DNA from 3 places in the Streptomyces yerevanensis genome. Region 3 is predicted to be linked to each of the others. Evidence: riboswitches for the same ligand, from Rfam matches in the RefSeq annotation. Region 3 holds a riboswitch; each other region holds the start of a gene.

The links. Region 3 has a riboswitch for cobalamin ahead of OP79_RS11715 (ribonucleoside-diphosphate reductase subunit alpha). Riboswitches for the same ligand answer to the same signal wherever they lie in the genome.
Region 1: it holds a riboswitch for cobalamin, as region 3 does, so the genes downstream of both, OP79_RS03905 (CbtB domain-containing protein) here and OP79_RS11715 (ribonucleoside-diphosphate reductase subunit alpha) in region 3, are expected to answer to the same signal.
Region 2: it holds a riboswitch for cobalamin, as region 3 does, so the genes downstream of both, OP79_RS00310 (cobalamin biosynthesis protein) here and OP79_RS11715 (ribonucleoside-diphosphate reductase subunit alpha) in region 3, are expected to answer to the same signal.

The regions. Positions count from the first base shown of each region.
Region 1 is NZ_JNWJ01000003.1:78,050-83,042, forward strand. It holds gene OP79_RS03895 (acyl-CoA dehydrogenase family protein) at 1-747, opposite strand, end outside; gene OP79_RS03900 (CbtA family protein) at 934-1,698, opposite strand; gene OP79_RS03905 (CbtB domain-containing protein) at 1,724-1,957, opposite strand; cobalamin riboswitch at 1,994-2,154, opposite strand; gene OP79_RS03910 (histidine phosphatase family protein) at 2,266-2,835, shown strand; gene OP79_RS03915 (four-helix bundle copper-binding protein) at 2,913-3,284, opposite strand; gene dhaK (dihydroxyacetone kinase subunit DhaK) at 3,457-4,449, shown strand; gene dhaL (dihydroxyacetone kinase subunit DhaL) at 4,513-4,993, shown strand, end outside.
Region 2 is NZ_JNWJ01000001.1:57,457-62,449, reverse strand. It holds gene OP79_RS00315 (cobyric acid synthase) at 1-1,320, opposite strand, end outside; gene OP79_RS00310 (cobalamin biosynthesis protein) at 1,317-2,288, opposite strand; cobalamin riboswitch at 2,415-2,558, opposite strand; gene OP79_RS00305 (hypothetical protein) at 2,629-2,850, opposite strand; gene OP79_RS00300 (inorganic phosphate transporter) at 2,863-4,077, opposite strand; gene OP79_RS00295 (lysozyme) at 4,266-4,993, opposite strand, start outside.
Region 3 is NZ_JNWJ01000009.1:137,979-142,971, reverse strand. It holds gene mctP (monocarboxylate uptake permease MctP) at 1-1,075, shown strand, start outside; gene OP79_RS11730 (nucleoside hydrolase) at 1,144-2,133, shown strand; gene OP79_RS11725 (GNAT family N-acetyltransferase) at 2,197-2,703, shown strand; gene OP79_RS11720 (ribbon-helix-helix protein, CopG family) at 2,710-2,949, opposite strand; cobalamin riboswitch at 3,051-3,191, shown strand; gene OP79_RS11715 (ribonucleoside-diphosphate reductase subunit alpha) at 3,336-4,993, shown strand, end outside.

The DNA of each region.
Region 1 (4,993 bases), on a different contig from region 3:
GCCGTGCGCGGCGAGGGTGACGCGCTCGTGGTTGAGCTGGTTGGTGATCAGCCGCCAGCCCTTGTTCTCCTCGCCGACGCGGCGGGAGACGGGGACGCGGATGTTCTCGTAGTAGCTCGCGGTGGTGTCGTGCGAGGCGAGGGTGTTGATGAGGGTGCAGGAGTAGCCGGGGTCGGAGGTCGGCACGAGGAGCATGGTGATGCCCTTGTGCGGGGGTGCGTCCGGGTCGGTACGGACGGCCAGCCACACCCAGTCCGCCGTATCACCGTTCGTCGTCCAGATCTTCTGGCCGTTGACGATGTACTCATCGCCATCCCGAACAGCCCTGGTCTTGAGCGCGGCCAGGTCCGTGCCCGCGTCGGGCTCGCTGTAGCCGATCGCGAAGTCGATCTCGCCGGAGAGGATCTTCGGCAGGAAGTACGCCTTCTGCTCCTCGGTGCCGAACTGCATGATCGTCGGTCCGACCGTGTTCAGCGCCATCAGCGGCAGGGGTACGCCCGCCTGGGCGGCCTCGTCGAAGAAGATGAACTGTTCCATCGGACTCAGCCCGCGCCCGCCGTACTCCTTCGGCCAGCCCACCCCGAGCCAGCCGTCGGAGCCGAGCCGGCGGATGGTCTCGCGGTAGAACCGCTTCTGCGCCGCCGGGTCCGCGTACCGGGCGTGGACGTTCTCCGGCACCAACTCGGTGAAGTAGGCGCGCAGTTCGGTGCGCAACTCCTGCTGCTCCGGCGTGTATTCGAGATGCACGGCGCCTCCTGGCTCCCACGGGGCTCCTACTGGCCTGCTGCTCCGGCCGCCCTGTCTTACGGCGCACACCGTAGAACGTGTTCCAGAAATTGGGAACACGCGGGAGTGGGTAACACGTGGATGGCACGTGGGTGGCACAAGGAAAGGCCCCCGGTTGTCCGGGGGCCCATCGCTTGACTCAACTGTTCACTGCGGTACGGGAGTTGCCTGCGTGGCGCTCCCCCGCTGGGCAGCAGCCGTACGCGGAGCCAGCACGCGCTCCGCGAGGTACCCGAAGACCAGGCCGTACGCGGTCCACAGGGTCACCTGGATGGCGAGGGCGGCGAGCCGGTACTGCCACAGCAGGGTGCCGGGGAAGCCCTCCGGGACCATGTTGTACGACGGCAGGACCGCGTACGCCAGGCCGACGACGAGCACGAAGAAGGCTCCCGCGGAGAGGGTTGCGTTCCAGTTGCCCAGGCGTGGCGCGAGGCGCTTGCCGAGGATCACCGTGCCGACGGCCAGCAGCACGCTGAGTACGACCATCAGGAAGTACAGCGTGGTCCGCTGGTTGAGGGTGTCGGGGTCGCCGACGGCGGGTGGGTTGGCGGGGTACTTGAGGAACGGGACGACGTAGACCGCGAGCAGGCCCGCGGTCGACAGCAGCAGCGCGCTCGCGCGTGGCCCGAAGCGGCCGATCCTGCCGAGTGCGAAGCAGTACGCGAGGGCGGCGATGCCGCCGAACGCGACGCCGTAGACGAGGACGCCGGTGCTCAGACCGGCGGTGGACTGCATGGTGCGGCTGACGAGTTCCTCGCCGCCGTGCTCGTGGGCGTGGGCCTCCTCGAAGGCGATGGCCTCGTCGACACGTGGTTCGCCGAGGAAATAGGCGACGACCAGGGCGAGCAGGCCCGCGGCGAGTCCCGCGAGCATGCCACGCACCAGGAGGTTTCTGACGGTTGCTGAGTCCATGTGCTCGTACGCTTCCTCGTCGCCGTCAGTGACAGGGGAAGCCGAGGAGGTGGCGGGCGTCGTGCACCCACTCGTGCACGCCTTCGCCGGAGACCACGGAGGTGGCGCCCTGCTCGGCGCCGACGAAGTAGAGCAGGACCAGCATCAGGATGCCGAAGAAGACCGCCCAGGGGACGATCGCGCCGATCGGCAGCTTGGCCGGCACGGCGGCCGGTACAGCGGGGTTGGTCACGGTCGGCTGAGCGACGGACTGGGCCATGGCAGAACCTCCTGGGGAACTCGCGTCCCATCTTGGTGGTGCACAGGACGACGGCCACGGGTCTGACTTGCCCGGACTGCACCGCCCCTGGTGGGAGGCGGTCGCTACGGGCTTACAGTGGCGCGACCGTGCCGGATTCTCACCGGCTTCCGTCGAACCGTCGTCAATATCGACGTGACCGTACCGCGAAGCGGGGAGGCGGCCAAGGGCGCACGCGGTGCAGGAGAGTGCGCCGTTGCCCTGGTCATGCGCCAATTCCCGGTGTGGGCAAGGGCTTTGAGCGGGCGTTCGAGTACGAAAGTGGGCCGATGACCAGCCGAGTGATGTTGATCTCACCAGCGATCAGTGCCGCACTGCGGGAGGCGCGTTTCGACGACGGATGCCCTCTCGACCCCGCCGGGCTGCGGCTCGCGGAGGCAGCAGCGGGTGCGCTGCCCGCTGTGGACCGGGCCCTGGTCTCCCCCGGCGTGCGCTGCCGCGAGACGGCCGGCGCGCTCGGTCTCGACGCCACGGACGAGCCCGAGTTGGCGGGGCTGGACGTGGGTCGCTGGCGCGGCGCGAGCCTGGCCGAGGTGAGCGCCGAGGAGCCGGAGGCGGTCGCGCGCTGGCTGGCGGATCCGTCCTGCGCCCCGCACGGCGGTGAATCCGTACGCGAGTTGTGCGACCGGGTCGCCAAGTGGCTCGATTCGGCCGGGCAGTTCTCGGGCCGGACCCTCGCCGTCGTCGAGCCGGAGATCGTACGGGCCGTGGTGGTACGGGCGCTCGGTGCTCCGGAGCCGACGTTCTGGCGGATCGACGTACCGCCGCTGACCGCGACGGAACTCAGCGGTCGGGCCGGACGCTGGAACGTACGGGTGGGGCGGGGGCTCGGGGACTGACGGGCCGAGGCCTGGGCGGCTGCTCGTCACCTCAGGGCGGCCGACATCCCGGCAGGACCGTCACCCCAGCAAACCCGTCACCTCAGCAGGGCGAGGAACTCCGTGCAGGCGCGCGCACAGTCCCGGCAGGCCAGCGCGCCCTCCTCGGCGCCGGGGTTCCGGTCGAAGACGTGCGCGGTCTCCAGGCAGACGCCGCGGCACCACTCGACCTGGGCGCGCGTCGCGGCCTCGTCCTGCCAGGTCTGCTCGGCCAGCACGCGGCAGGTCGCGTCGCAGACCTCCGCGCACATGATGCTCTTGCGCCGCAGCTCCTGTTGATCTTCGGGACCGTCGAGATCGGCGAGACTCGCGCGCAGCGCACACACCCGCGCGCACTCGGTACACGCCTGCGCACAGGCGAACCGGTCCTCGAGGAAACGGACGAGTTCCTGCTGATCTGTCGCTGACACGCTGTCCGAGTAGCCGGACACCGTCACGCCAAACCCGGTGACGTCACCAAGCGGGCACGAGATCCGCCGTTCCCACCCGTGCCCAACCGCACTCGGCGATCGATACTTGACCCGCAGGCTTTGAGAGATCCAGGACGCGGCCACGGCTGCTCACCTCACCCGGAGGTACGGAATGAAGATGCTCATCAACGTCGCGGAGACGGTTGTCGCGGACGCGCTGCGGGGCATGGCTGCCGCGCACCCCGAGCTGACCGTGGATGTAGAGAACCGGGTGATCGTTCGGCGGGACGCTCCGGTGGCCGGGCAGGTGGGGCTCGTCTCCGGTGGCGGTTCGGGGCACGAGCCGTTGCACGGCGGGTTCGTGGGTCCGGGGATGCTGTCGGCGGCCTGTCCGGGAGAGGTGTTCACCAGCCCGGTGCCGGACCAGATGGTGCGGGCGGCCGCCGCCGTGGACAGCGGGGCCGGGGTGCTGTTCATCGTGAAGAACTACACCGGGGACGTACTCAACTTCGACATGGCGGCGGAGCTCGCCGAGGACGAGGGCATCCAGGTGGCGAAGGTGCTCGTCAACGACGACGTGGCGGTGACCGACAGCCTCTACACGGCGGGGCGGCGCGGCACCGGCGCGACGCTGTTCGTGGAGAAGATCGCGGGCGCCGCCGCCCATGAGGGCCAGCCGCTGGAGCGGGTCGAGGCGCTGGCCCGTCAGGTCAACGAGAGCTCCCGGAGTTTCGGCGTCGCACTGAGCGCCTGTACGACTCCGGCCAAGGGCAGCCCCACCTTCGATCTCCCGCCCGGCGAGCTGGAGTTGGGCATCGGCATCCACGGCGAGCCCGGCCGCGAGCGGCGCGCGATGATGACGTCGCGGGAGATCGCCGACTTCTCGGTGAACGCGGTCCTGGAGGACCTGAACCCCAGGAATCCGGTGCTGGTGCTGGTCAACGGCATGGGTGCGACGCCGCTCCTGGAGCTGTACGGCTTCAACGCGGAGGTGCAGCGCGTGCTGACCGAGCGTGGTGTCGCCGTGGCGCGCACCCTCGTCGGGAACTACGTCACCTCGCTCGACATGGCAGGAGCCTCGGTGACGCTGTGTCAGGTCAACGAGGAGCTGCTGCGGCTGTGGGACGCTCCGGTGCGTACGGCGGGCCTGCGCTGGGGCATGTGAGACCGGTCAACTCCCTTACCTGACAAGCACGATGACTACGCAAGCACCATGCGAGGAGATCCTGTGCTCGACGCCGACTTCTTCCGCCGTTGGATGACGGCGACCGCCGCTTCCGTCGACCGCGAGACGGAGCGGCTCACCGCCCTCGACTCGCCGATCGGCGACGCCGACCACGGCAGCAATCTGCAGCGCGGCTTCACGGCCGTGACGGCCACACTGGAGAAGGAGGCGCCGGGCACGCCGGGCGCCGTCCTCATGCTCGCCGGACGCCAGTTGATCTCGACGGTGGGCGGTGCGTCGGGTCCGTTGTACGGCACACTGCTGCGCCGTACCGGGAAAGCGCTCGGGGACGCGGCCGAGGTCAGCGAGGAGCAGCTCACGGACGCGTTGCGCACCGGCGTGGACGCGGTGATGCAGCTCGGCGGGGCGGCGCCCGGCGACAAGACCATGATCGACGCGCTGGTGCCCGCGGTCGACGCGCTCGGCGAGTCCTTCGCGGCGGCACGGTCCGCCGCCGAGGAGGGCGCCCTCGCCACCACGCCCT
Region 2 (4,993 bases), on a different contig from region 3:
GCGCAGGAAGGCCCGCCGGAAACCGTCCGACTCCAGTGAGCCGTGCCAGTGCGTGCCCCAGATCTCGCCGACCCGGCAGCCGTCCAAGAAGGGGACTCCGCCGGTGACTTCGGCGACGCCGTGATGGATCTCGTACCCCTCGACGTGCTCGCCGAGCGCCTCGCCGACGGGCCGCGTAAGGGTCTTCTCGCGAGCGAACCGCACGCGTACGGGGAGCAGTCCGAGTCCGTCGACATGGCCCGCGCGTGACTCGACCTCGTCCTCGATGTGCTCGCCGAGCACCTGGAAGCCGCCGCAGATCCCGAGGACGGGCCGCCCCTCAGCGGCTCTGCGCATCAGCGCGTCCGCGAGGCCGCGCTCCCGCAGCCACTCCAGGGCCCGCACCGTCCCGCGGGTCCCCGGGATCACCACGAGGTCGGCGTCGGCCAACTCCTCGGGGCGGTCCACGAACCGCACCACGACGCCCGGTTCGGCGGCCAACGCGTCCACGTCGGTGAAGTTGGACATGAGGGGGATCGCACAGACGGCGACCCGTAGGACGTCCTCGCCGACGGGCGGAGCGACCACGGACTCGCGCACCGTGCCCCGCAACGACACCCGCAGTCCGTCCTCCTCGTCGATGCCGAGCCCGTGCTGGAAGGGGAGCACACCGTATGTCGAGCGCCCGGTGAGGCCGTAAAGCATGTCCAACCCCGGCTCCAGCAGCGACACATCGCCGCGGAACTTGTTGACCAGGAACCCGGCGACGAGTTCCTGATCCTCCTGCGACAGCAGAGCGACCGTCCCGAAGAACGACGCGAAGACCCCGCCACGATCGATGTCACCGACCACCAGCACAGGGAGCCGGGCATTCCTGGCGATCCCCATGTTCACGATGTCGGTCCGCCGCAGATTGATCTCGGCGGGACTGCCCGCCCCCTCACAGATCACCGCGTCATACGTGCCCCGCAACTCGGCCAGGCAGTCCAACACGGTCCCGAGAAGCCTCTCCTGCCTGCCCCCGTGATAGCCGCGCGCGCTCAACTCGCCCACCGGTTTGCCCATCAGCACGACCTGGCTGCTGCGGTCGCTGCCCGGCTTCAGCAGTACGGGGTTCATGAGCGCCGTCGGCTCGACGCGTGCGGCTTGTGCCTGCATGGCCTGCGCGCGCCCGATCTCGGCGCCCTCGCGTGTGACGAATGAATTGAGGGACATGTTCTGCGCCTTGAAGGGAGCGACTTTCACCCCCTGGCGAACCAGCCACCGGCAGATCCCGGCGGTGACCACGCTCTTGCCCGCGTCGGAGGTGGTCCCGGCGACGAGCAGCCCGCCGCCGCTCATGACGTACGCCCCTTTGTGTCGAGTCGTCTGGTGAGGAGCCGTCTCGTGACGAGTCGCCCGGCGACGGTCGCACCGAGTGCGAGCCGGCTCACGCGCCGCGAGAGCCGCACGGCCCGCTCGATGTCGTCGACCCGCACGGCCCGCCCCTCGCCGTTGAGTACCGGACGGTGCTCGACTCGCCCGCCGTACGACAGCGTTCCGCCCAGCCGTACTCCCAACGCTCCCGCGAACGAGGCCTCGACGGGCCCGGCGTTGGGGCTCGGGTGCCGGGTGGCGTCGGCGCGCCAGGCGCGTACGGCCCCGCGTGGATCGCTGCCCGCGACGGTCGCGAGCACGGCGGTCAACCGGGCGCCCGGCCAGCCCGCCACGTCGTCGAGCCGCGCGGAAGCCCAGCCGTAGCGCCGGTACTTGGACGACCTGTGCCCGACCATGGCGTCCAGCGTGTTGACGGCCCGGAAGCCGACGAGTCCCGGCACACCTGCCACGGCGCCCCACACGAGCGCGCCGACCACCGCGTCGGAGGTGTTCTCGGCGACGGACTCGACGACGGCCCGGGCGATCCCGTCGGCGTCCAGCGCCTGGGGGTCCCGTCCGCACAGGTGCGGCAGCCGTTCCCGGGCCATCTCGATGTCCCCTGCGGCGAGTGCCTCGCCGATGGCCCGGGCCTCGCGGCCGAGCGAAGTCCCGCCGACCACGGTCCAGGTGGCGGCGGCGGTCAGCGCGACGGAGGCGGCACGGGACGTACGTACGGAAGTGGCGGCGAGGGCCGCGAGGGATACGGCACCGCCTACGCACACGGCGGTGTGCAGCGCGCCCCACCCACGGTGGTCCCGCCACAACACCCGTTCCACGGCGCCCGCGGCCCGCCCGAACGCGGCGACCGGATGTCCACGGCGCGGATCGCCGAGGAGTTGGTCACCGAGGAGGCCGGCGGCGGCGCCGTACGCGAAAACGCGATCGGCACGCATGGGGGTCAGCCTGTCGCTACGTCAGGCAGAACCCTTGGGGCCCTCGAATCCCTCGTACTCGGCAAACTGATCCGCAACAGGCAGCCGCGCATGGCGTTATGTCCTCACTCAGGGTGTCCGCGCCCTGGTTCGACGAGACCGACGGCGAGAGTTCCTGGCTCCCGGGGAGTTACTTCCCCGGTGACAGTGGCGGGACCGCGCCGGACTCACACCGGCTTCCTCTTCTGCCGCCGTACTTGGCTCGGGCAGTCCACCACGCCCATCAGCAGCCGTCAACTTGCCGCTGACCTGCGAAGGGAGAGTGTGCGAAGGCCCACACAGGCGGGTGGCGTGCGGGACGTCAGGCCACGATCAGATAGATCCCGTACGCCACCGCCGCCGTGCATGCCGTGAAGCAGGCGTACGCGCCGGTCGTCGCGAGGGCCGCGGAGTTGCCCTGGGCGGACGCCGACTCGCGCTTGGAGAGGCCGGCGATGCCGAGGGTGAAGAGGCCCACGAGGGCGACGGTGACGATGAGGCTGACTCCGAAGACGGAGCCGAGGGCTGCCCAATCGATCTTCATGCTGTTCGTTCCTTAGACCGTGGCGGTAGGGGCGGGCTCGGTGTCCGGCTCTTCGACGGTGCCCGTCGGGGGCGGGGTGACGGCGGTGATGGCCGTGGTCACCACGTCGGCGGGTTCCTCTGTGCCGTTGGTGTCGTTGACGTTCGTGTGGTCGATCACCTGGCGGCGGGAGACCACCCAGATCGCGGCGCTGGACGCGACCAGGAAGACGGCGACGAACGCGGTGCCCCAAGTGCCGAAGGAGGTCACGTACTCCGCGATCGCGGCGACCAGAGCCGCGGCCGGCAGCGTCAGGCCCCAGGCGACGAACATCCGGGTGGCGGTGGACCAGCGCACCACACCGCCCTTGCGGCCGAGGCCCGCGCCCATCACCGAGCCGGAGACCGAGTGCGTGGTGGACAGGGAGAAGCCGAGGTGCGAGGAGGCCAGGATGACCGTGGCCGCGCTGGTCTGGGCGGCGAAGCCCTGCTGCGGCTGAAGGTCGGTCAGGCCCTTGCCCATCGTGCGGATGATGCGCCAGCCGCCCAGGTAGGTGCCGAGCGCGATCGCGAGACCGGCGGAGAGGATCACCCAGGTCGGGGGGTCCGAGTCCGGGGCGACGGCGCCGCCGGCGACCAGGGCGAGGGTGATGATGCCCATGGTCTTCTGCGCGTCGTTGGTGCCGTGGGCCAGCGAAACGAGTCCGGCGGAGGCGATCTGACCTGTGCGGTAGCCCTTCTTGGCGGCTTCGCCGTTCGCGTTCTTGCCGAGCTTGTACGTCAGCCGGGAGGCGAGCATCGCGGCGAGGCCCGCGACCAGCGGGGCGGCGATCGCGGGGATCAGCACCTTGGTGACGAGGACGTCGCCGTGCACCGCGCCGGCGCCCGCCGAGGCGATGGTGGCGCCGATCAGGCCGCCCATGAGGGCGTGCGAGGAACTGGACGGCAGGCCGACGAGCCAGGTCAGCAGGTTCCAGAGGATGGCGCCGACGAGCGCGGCGAAGATCACCTCGGGTTGTATGCCGTCTTCGTTGACCAGGCCCTTGGAGATCGTGTTGGCGACCTCCACGGAGAGGAACGCGCCGACGAGGTTGAGTACGGCGGACATGGCCACGGCGGCCTTGGGCTTCATGGCGCCGGTCGAGATGGTGGTGGCCATCGCGTTGGCAGTGTCGTGGAAACCGTTCGTGAAATCGAACGCGAGGGCAGTGACCACCACTATCGCGAGGATCAGCGAGAAGTTCTCCATTTACCCGTTACCCGGTCTTCTATCGGACGTCATCGGTCTGTGGACCGTAGGCAACCTGGATGAACGGAAGATGAACTTGGCAGGACCGTGAGGTGTACCAAAACGAGGCGTCACCCCTCCGGATATACCGGAGGGGTGACGTGGGAGTCGAACTGAGGCGGAGTACTGGGCTCCGCTAGCCCTTGCTTCTAGCCCTTCGCGAACTTCTTGAGCCGGCTCATGGACCCGTTGAAGAGATTCTGGTCACCCGGCAGGCTCCCGCCGTTGTCGTACTGCCAGAACGTCCATGTCCTCCACCCCGCAGGCAGCGGCCCCGCCGACGAGCTGTAGCGGGCCAGCCAGAGCGCGTGGTTCGAGGCGAACGCGGAGCTGTTGCCGGTGCACATCTTCCACCAGTTGTAGTTGGTGTAGATCACCGGGCGGCGGCCGGTCTGCCGCTTCACCTCGTTGCTGAACGACTTGATCCAGCCGACCATCCTGGCCTTGCTCAGTCCGTAGCACTTCTTCTTGCCGTACGGGTTGTATTCGATGTCGAGCGCGGGCGGCAGCGTCCAGCCGTCCGCCCGCCAGCCGCCTCCGTTGCGTACGAAGTACGCCGCCTGAGTCTTGCCCGACGACTTGTGCGGCAGTGCGAAGTGGTACGCCCCGCGGACTAGGCCCGCGTTGCGTGCGCCGTGGTACTGCTGGCCGTAATAGGGATTGCGGTACGTGTGGGACTCGGTCGCCTTCACGTAGACGAACCTGGCGCCTTTGCTCTTCGCCTTCGGCCAGTTGACGCTCTTCTGGTGCGAGGAGACGTCGTGCCCCTTGGGCTTGGCGGCTGCCGAGACCGGCATCTCGACGAGGGCGGTTGTGCCGATGGTCAGTGTCGCCACGGAGAGCACGGTGAAGCGGGCGTGGCGACTTCGGGACAGTT
Region 3 (4,993 bases):
CACGTACTCGTCGGGGCTTCGCGCCCCCGCGCTGATCGCGTTCGTGAAGGACACCCTGATCTACATCGTGATCGCGGTGGCCATCATCTACATCCCGATCAAGCTGGGCGGCTTCGACGACATCTTCGCCGCGGCCAGCGACGCGTACAGCCAGACCAACGAGGCGACAGGGGCGCCGCGCGGTGCGCTGGTCCCGGCCGAGGCGGGCCAGTGGACGTACGCCACGCTGGCGTTGGGCTCCGCGCTCGCGCTGTTCATGTACCCGCACTCGATCACGGCGACGCTGTCCTCGCGCAGCCGTGAGGTGATCCGCCGCAACACCACGATCCTGCCGCTGTACTCCCTGATGCTGGGCCTGCTCGCGCTGCTCGGCTTCATGGCGATCGCGGCCGGAATCAAGGTGGAGAACGGGCAGCTGGCGATCCCTCAGCTCTTCGAGACGATGTTCCCCGCCTGGTTCGCGGGTGTGGCGTTCGCGGCGATCGGCATCGGCGCGCTCGTACCGGCGGCGATCATGTCCATCGCGGCGGCGAACCTCTTCACCCGCAACATCTACAAGGACTTCATCAAGCCCGATGCGACTCCGGCCCAGGAGACCAAGGTTTCGAAACTGGTCTCGCTCCTTGTGAAGGTGGGCGCGCTGGCCTTCGTCCTGACCATGGACAAGACGGTCGCGATCAACTTCCAGCTCCTGGGCGGCATCTGGATCCTCCAGACCTTCCCGGCCCTGGTCGGCGGCCTGTTCACCCGCTGGTTCCACCGCTGGGCACTGCTCGCGGGCTGGGCGGTCGGCATGCTGTACGGGACGGTGGCCGCGTACGGGGTCGCCTCCCCGACCCAGAAGCACTTCGGCGGCTCCAACGCGGAGATTCCGGGGCTCGGCGAGATGGGCTACATCGGCCTGACGGCGTTCGTGCTGAACGTGGTGGTGACGGTGGTGCTGACCTTCGTACTGAAGGCGGCGAAGGCGCCGGACGGCATCGACGAGACGTCTCCGGGGGACTACACGGCGGACGCGGGGGATGCGGGGGTGCAGGTGGAGCTGCCTCCGGCTACGGCTGGGGCCGGGCACTAAGCGCCGGGGCCGCCAGGGGAGTCCGCCGCCCCCTGGCGGCCCAGCCGGTCACGGCTACGCTGGCCGCTGTGACCCTTCGCTCACCGATCGTCCTCGACAGTGACCCCGGCATCGACGACGCCCTGGCCCTGCAGTACCTGCTCGGTACGGGGCTGTGGGACCTGAAGGCCTACACCTCCGTGGGAGGCAACCTCCCCGCCGAGCAGACCTACCTCAACGCCCGGGCCCTGGCCCGAGCAATGCGCATCGACGCCGACATACCGGTCCACCGGGGCGCGGGCCGCCCCCTGACCCGCCTCCCGTACACGTCCGCGTCCGCCTTCCACGGCAAGGCGGGCCTCGGCAACGAGACGCTGCCCGACTCCACGGCCGCCCACCTGCCGGAGTCCTCGGCGCAGGCCCTCATCCGGCTCTCCCGGGAGTACGAGGGCGAACTCACCGTGTGCGCCACGGGCCCGCTCACCAACGTGGCGATCGCACTCCTGGAGGACCCGGCCTTCGCCCACCGCGTCAAGAAGTTCGTGTTCATGGGCGGCGCCGCGCAGGTGCCCGGGAACATCACTCCGGTCGCCGAGTTCAACATCTGGGCCGACCCGGACGCCGCCGAGGTGGTCGTCTCCTCCGGCATCCCGTTCACGATGGTCGACCTGGACGCCTCGCACCGCTGCCTGCTCGGGCCCGCCGACCTGGCCGTCCTGGAGGCGGCGGGCCCGGGCACGGCGCTCGCCGTCCGGCTGCTGCGGGTGTACATGGACGCGTACCTCCGCCACGGCGGGGGCGACGCCTGCCCGTTGCACGATCCGCTCGCGGTGGGGGTGTGCGCGGACGAATCGTTCATCACCGCCGCGGAGGGCGCCGTCATCGTCGAGTCCGCGAGCGAACTGACCCGCGGCAAGACCGTGTTCATTCCCTCGGCCGCACAGCGTGTCTACTACGCCGACTCCCCCGTGCTCACCGCCCGCACGGCCGTCGCGGGGCGCGTGGCCCTGGGGCCGGGCACCCGCGACTTCACGAAGGACTTCGCGGCGACGCTGCCTCAGTGGCCAGGGGTGGGCTGAGCCACACAGGGCCGCGGCGAAATCCACAGGCCGTTGTCGTACCTCTCCGGCACACTGCAAGCCATGGACATCACGATCAGGCAGGCGATGCCCGACGAGTACGAGACCCTCGGCGAGATCACCGCGCAGGCCTATCTCGGGGACGGCCTGCTCGACTTCGGCGAGAGTGATTGGTACCTGGGGGAGCTGCGGGACGTTGCGAAGCGGGCCGCCGCAGCCGATGTGCTGATCGCCGTCGAGCACGACCGCGTGCTGGGCGGCGTGACCTTCGTACCGTCCGGCGGACCGATGGCCGACATCTCGGGCCCCGATGAGGCCGAGATACGGATGCTCGCCGTCGCCCCGGAGGCTCGTGGCCGGGGTGTCGGAGAGGCGCTCGTACACGCCTGCGTCGATCGGGCACGGGCCACTCCCGGTTGTGTACGCATCGTGCTCTCCACCCAGCGGGCCATGCACTCCGCGCATCGCATCTACGAACGGCTCGGCTTCACCCGCACTCCGGAACGCGACTGGAACCCGATCCCGCACCTCGACGACATCAGCCTGCTGGCCTACGAGTTGGAGCTGTAGCGGCCGTCACCAAACACGCGGCTCTTCAACCTCCGCCCGCGCGTCAGCGACCTCCGCCCGATAGGCAGGGTTGTTGCGCCACTCGTCCAGCTCGGCGGCGGCACGCCGGTACTGCTCCCGGACGTACGCCTCGTGCACAGCCACTCCGATGGCCTCTGCCAAAGTGACGCGCCAGGCGGCGGCCAGCTCTTCCAGCTCGCGATACGTCTCTTCGTCCAGGCGCAAGCTGATGGTCTCCGGCGTCATGGAGGCACCGTAACGCAACGCCTTCGCCTGTCGCGTCCCATCGAGGTTCCGCGATGCAACACAACATGTGGGGTGCACTTCCGTAGCCCAGCACAAGATGTATGCTCATGCTCGCTGTCGCCGCAGGGGAATCCGGTGCGAATCCGGAACTGTCCCGCAACGGTGTACTTGTGCATGTCTGTCCCCGGGACTGGCCGTGCGCGAGCGTCAGTCCGAGGACCTGCCGACAGCGCGCCCAGGCCAATCCGGTCCGGGCGACCATGACCGTCCGGGCCTCGCGGAGTGGGCCGGTGGACGCGGCGTCCCGCTGTCGCAGAGCGCGTACGCCCGTGTGCCCCGAACCCCCTCTCCCCGCAGGCCCCTTGCCGAGCGAGGGAGAGCCCCACGTGACCATCGCGCCAGCCGAACCGGTTTCAGCAGCCCTGGAGACCGACAGTCCCGGAACCGCGCTGTTGCGGACCCTGACCGAGCTGACCGCCGACCTCCCCGACACCGACCCCGGCCGGGTCGCCGCCGCCGCGTTGCGCGGCCGGTCCGCCCGCGCGGACGAGACGGAGTTGCGCGAGCTGGCCACCGAGGCGGCGGCCGGCCTCATCTCCGAGGACCCCGCCTACTCGCGGCTGGCCGCCCGCCTGTTGACCATCGGCATCCGCGCCGAGGCCGCCTCGCAGGGCGTCACGTCCTTCACCGAGTCCGTCGCCGTGGGGCACCAGGAAGGGCTCATCGCCGAGCGGACCGCCGAGTTCGTACGCATCCACGCCGAGCGGCTCGACTCGCTCATCGACCCCCAGGCCGACGACCGTTTCGGCTACTTCGGGCTGCGTACGCTCCACAGCCGGTACCTCCTGCGGCACCCGATCACCCGCGAGGTCATCGAGACGCCCCAGCACTTCATGTTGCGCGTCGCCTCCGGACTGGCCGAGGACGACAGCATCCGGTCCGTCGACGAAGTCGCCGCGCTCTACCACCTGATGAGTCGGCTCGACTACCTGCCCTCCTCCCCCACCCTCTTCAACTCCGGTACGCGGCACCCCCAGATGTCGTCCTGCTACCTCCTCGACTCCCCCAAGGACGAGCTGGACTCCATCTACGAGCGCTATCACCAGGTCGCCCGGCTCTCGAAGCACGCGGGCGGCATCGGCATCGCGTACTCCCGGATCCGTTCCCGCGGTGCGCTGATCCGCGGCACGAACGGGCACTCCAACGGCATCGTCCCGTTCCTGAAGACCCTCGACGCCTCGGTCGCCGCCGTGAACCAGGGCGGCCGGCGCAAGGGTGCCGCAGCCGTCTACCTGGAGACCTGGCACTCCGACATCGAGGAGTTCCTGGAGCTGCGCGACAACACCGGTGAGGACGCCCGCCGTACGCACAACCTCAACCTCGCGCACTGGATCCCGGACGAGTTCATGCGCCGGGTCGACGAGGACGGCCTGTGGTCCCTGTTCTCCCCCTCCGACGTACCCGAACTGGTCGACCTGTGGGGCGAGGAGTTCGACGCCGCCTACCGCAAGGCGGAGGCGGACGGCCTCGCGAGGAAGACCCTCCCGGCCCGCGATCTGTACGGCCGCATGATGCGCACCCTCGCGCAGACCGGCAACGGCTGGATGACCTTCAAGGACACCGCCAACCGCACCGCCAACCAGACCGCCCTGCCCGGCCACACAGTCCACTCCTCCAACCTCTGCACGGAGATCCTGGAGGTGACGGACGACGGGGAGACGGCGGTCTGCAATCTGGGGTCCGTGAATCTGGGTTCCTTTGTCGATATGACGACCGATGATCTCGACTGGGAACGGCTCGACGCCACCGTCCGTACCGCCGTCACCTTCCTCGACCGCGTCGTCGACATCAACTTCTACCCGACCGAGCAGGCGGGCCGGTCGAATGCGCGCTGGCGCCCGGTGGGCCTGGGCGCGATGGGCCTCCAGGACGTCTTCTTCAAGCTGCGGCTTCCCTTCGACTCGGCCGAGGCCAAGGCCCTCTCCACCCGCATCGCCGAGCGCATCATGCTCGCCGCGTACGAGGCCTCCGCCGACCTCGCCGA